One region of the Lysinibacillus sp. COL-1 genome, then DNA from elsewhere that is predicted to be linked to it. Evidence: riboswitches for the same ligand, from Rfam matches in the RefSeq annotation. Region 1 holds a riboswitch; the other holds the start of a gene.

Region 1 (2,209 bases):
CATACAAACAGTAAAGGCAAATAGTGGTCCAAACGGGTACAATTTTGCTCTATAAGGTAATAGCTTTGGATCTAGGCCCTGTGCCTCAAATGCACGACGGAAGCGATAATGACTAAAGGCAATGCCGAGCCATGCAATAAAACCAGACATACCAGAGGCGTTTAACAGCCAAATATAAACAACGCCATCACCAAAGAAAGACGCTAAAAAAGCTAAGCAACCTACAGCTAATGTTGCCATCAACGCATAAATTGGTATTCCTCGACGACTTAGCTTTGTGAAGAACTTAGGCGCATGTCCATCCACTGCTAATTGCCATAGCATACGTGATGATGCATAAAGCCCTGAATTTCCAGCTGACAGCATAGCCGTTAAAATAATGGCATTCATTAACGAAGCTGCAAAGGCAATACCTAAGCGGTCAAACACTAATGTAAACGGTGATACTGCGATATCTTCTGATAATAAGCGTTCATCTGTAAATGGAATCAACATTCCGATTGCACCAATTGCTAAAATATAAAACAAAAGAATACGCCAGAATACGGATTTAACAGCCTTTGGAATATTTTTTCCTGGATCGTCTGTTTCACCTGCTGTAATCCCAAGTAACTCTGTTCCTTGGAATGAAAATCCGGCTGCTAGGAAAATTCCAAATGTAGCTAGGAAGCCACCGTGAAATGGTCCATCACTAATAAAGAAATTAGTAAAGCCTACAGGTGCCTGTCCACCTAAAATACCAAAAATCATTAATAAACTGATAATAATAAAAACAATGACTGTCACTACTTTAATCATCGCAAACCAATATTCACTTTCTCCATAGCTCTTTACAGAAAGTAAATTAAATGACAGTACAACAGCAATAAATAATACTGTCCAAAGGGCTGATGAACTATCAGGGAACCAATATTTCATAATTAAGGATACTGCCGCAATTTCTGCTGCAATAGTGATTGCCCAGTTATACCAATAGTTCCAGCCTAATGCAAAGCCTAGTGCTGGATCTACAAATTTTGTTGCATACGTACTAAATGAACCGGATGATGGCATATAGGCAGCCATTTCCCCTAAGCTTGTCATTAAAAAGTACACCATAATACCGATTAGGGCGTAGGCAAGCAATGCACCACCAGGTCCAGCTTGTGCAATGGCACCACCACTGGCTAAAAATAGTCCCGTACCAATTGTACCGCCTAAAGAAATCATTGTGATATGACGGCTTTTCAATTCTTTTTTCAGCTTTGGCGCTTTATGTCCGAGCTGATTTACTTTTATTTCACTCACGATATAGCTTCCTTCCTATTTACGAGGCAAAAAAATGCCATCACATATACACTGTGATGGCTAAGTTAATCCTCAGTTTTTCCTAAATGATAGCTCAACACGTTGTGCAAACGTGACAGTTCTGTTCCTTTCGGAGACAGCCCCAGCATGAGGTTTTCAAGTCCCCTCACACTTCGGCAATATTCCCTTTCAGCTAATCTCATCAATGCTTGTCATTTCCATTAGCATACTTATAAATATCGCGACCTCTACCTCAATACAAACATGAGGCATATAATTATTAAATTTATGATGCTTATTATATTAGCATAAGACCTTTGACATTTCAATATAACAATAAATGTTCTGTATTTTGTGAATCTTCTACTATTTTTATTAGTTTGTTAAAGTGTTATAGTAGTTCAATTAGAACGGTTACGAACAGGGGGATTTATTTTGACTACAAATGATCATTCCGCTAGTTTTCCGAGTAAAAAAATTAGCTGGAGGGGAACAACCTTACTTTTAGTCTTCGGAGTTATCTTTATAGCCTCTACATTAAGAATGCCACTAACTGTTGTTGGCCCTATTATATCATTTATCCGTGACGATCTTGGTATTTCTAATGTACTTGCAGGCTTTCTAACAACGATTCCATTGCTCGCTTTTGCTACCATCTCACCATTTGCGCCCGTTGTAGCACGCAAACTAGGGCTTGAGCTAACACTATTTTTATCCACTATTTTATTAGCCTTGGGGATTGTTCTACGTTCCCTTGGTACAACGGGGTTACTTGTATTTGGTACTGTACTCATCGGCATAGCCATATCATTTGGAAATGTGCTGATTCCAGGATTATTAAAATTAAAATTTCCATACCATGTTGGTTTATTAATGGCATTTTTCACTATGTCGATGAACTTAACGGCTGGGCTTGGCGCAG
Region 2 (2,209 bases), on a different contig from region 1:
TTGTAAAAGCAAACGACATCAAACTTGGTTTCATGTCATTCTTCACAAAAGCTGTTGTTGCGGCACTAAAAAAATACCCATACGTAAACGCTCAAATCTCTGGTGATGAAATTCATTTAAATAACTTCTTTGATATCGGTATTGCTGTATCAACTGAAGAAGGTTTAGTTGTACCAGTTGTACGCGATGCAAACAGCAAAAACTTTGCAGAAATCGAAAAAGATATCGCTAACTTAGCGACAAAAGCTCGTGATAAAAAATTAGGCTTAAATGACATGGCTGGTGGATCATTCACAATTACAAATGGTGGTGTATTCGGTTCATTAATGTCAACTCCTATTATGAACGGTACGCAAGCTGGTATTTTAGGTATGCACTCAATTGTTAACCGTCCAGTTGCAGTAAATGGTGAAGTTCAAATCCGTCCAATGATGTATGTAGCACTTTCTTACGATCACCGTATCATCGATGGAAAAGATTCTGTAGGATTCTTAAAAACAGTTAAAGAATTAATCGAAAATCCTGAAGATTTACTATTAAATTCATAATGCGATTCAACCCTGCGAACAATGTTCAGCAGGGTTTTTTTATGCATGACGAAAGATTTTGACCGATTCTATGTTTGAAAGAGTACTAATGTTATATCGTTTAGAGGAGCAAAAAAGACATAAACACAACTTTTCTCACATAGAGCACATACTCTATAATAAAAATTTGTTTTAATTTTCAGAAATATCGATAGAAGCTTAACGATTTAAAATGAATAGAGAACGAACAATATCCTAATATTGTCATTAGTCAGAAAAATGTTAAAACTGTCTTGACGAGTGTACTAGTTTTATAGTAGTATCTAAATATCAATTAAATAAACAAACCTCACTAACGTTTACCAGTGAGGTAGAGGCGCGGTATTTATTAGTTCATTGTTGAGTTCAAGCAAGCGAAGACGCAATGAAGAAGGAAATATCGCCGAAGTATAAAAGGAGCTCGTACTTTTATGCTGGGTCTGCAGTGAATAAGTGCAGGACTGTCCTAGTAAATGGATTTCCAGATTTACTAGGTTGTGCTATCTCGGAAAATGGAAATTATAGTGAGGATTTGGGCAACTGTCATACAAGGTAAGACCTAAGTTCAATATACTTAGGTCTTTTTTATTACAGTTGTCTTATTTTTTTACAGAAAAGGGGAGTTTTTTATGAAAAGAAAATGGTTGTTAGTAATGATCTCTATCATGACAGCAATTGTGCTAGCTGCATGTGGCACTAGCGACAAAAATGATGGCGGTTCAGGTGATGCTGGTGCTGACAAGGAAGCAAGTGGCGGTGAATTCCGAATCGGAATGGAGGCTGGCTATCCACCATTTAACTGGACACAGCAAGGTGATGCTAATGGTGCAGTGAAAATTGCTGATAATGCAGAGTATGCAGGCGGCTACGATGTCCAAATGGCAAAAAAAATTGCTGAAGGCTTAGGCAAAGAGCTAGTCATTGTCAAAATGGAATGGGACGGATTAGTACCAGCGCTACAATCTAACAAAATTGATGCGATTATCGCGGGTATGTCACCAACTGAAGAGCGTAAGAAAACGATTGATTTTACAGAAAACTACTATACTTCTGATTTCGTTATGGTTATTAAGAAAGGTAGCAAGTATGAAAATGCAAAATCGATTCAAGATTTCTCTGGTGCTAAAATTACTTCACAATTAAATACATCGAACTACAACGTTATTGATCAAATTAACGGTGTAGAAAAACAAACAGCAATGGAAAGCTTCCCCGCAATGCGTGTCGCTTTAGAGGCTGGCAAAATTGATGGCTATGTAGCAGAACGTCCAGAAGGTATTTCCGCTGCTGCTGCCAACGATAAGTTCACATATGTCGCATTTGAAGAAGGCTTTGATACGGATCTTTCCAATACTTCGATTGCTGTAGGCTTACGTAAAGACGATGCAAACCGTGAAAAAATCAATGAAATCCTAAAAGGTATTTCGGAAGACGATCGTCAAGCGATTATGGAAGAAGCGATTTCTCAACAACCAGCAGCACAATAATGACAAGGCACGGGCTAGTTGCTGGTCCGTGCATGATCATTTCATCATTATCAAAATGAGAACCTCTCTACATAATGATAATGTCCTAGCGTAACAAATCATAGAATAGTAGAAATAGCTAGGACACGAAGGAAATAAGCAAGCAACATGACATTG

What was found. A riboswitch is a leader RNA that binds a small molecule or an ion and turns the genes downstream of it on or off. The one in region 1 is predicted to bind lysine.
Region 2: another riboswitch for lysine. It lies ahead of AC6BKE_RS18705 (transporter substrate-binding domain-containing protein); the one in region 1 lies ahead of AC6BKE_RS03700 (amino acid permease).

The regions. Positions count from the first base shown of each region.
Region 1 covers NZ_JCAWSJ010000002.1:649,864-652,072, reverse strand. The annotation lists gene AC6BKE_RS03700 (amino acid permease) at 1-1,287, opposite strand, end outside; lysine riboswitch at 1,370-1,546, opposite strand; gene AC6BKE_RS03695 (CynX/NimT family MFS transporter) at 1,723-2,209, shown strand, end outside.
Region 2 covers NZ_JCAWSJ010000004.1:2,084,025-2,086,233, forward strand. The annotation lists gene odhB (2-oxoglutarate dehydrogenase complex dihydrolipoyllysine-residue succinyltransferase) at 1-548, shown strand, start outside; lysine riboswitch at 891-1,077, shown strand; gene AC6BKE_RS18705 (transporter substrate-binding domain-containing protein) at 1,196-2,053, shown strand.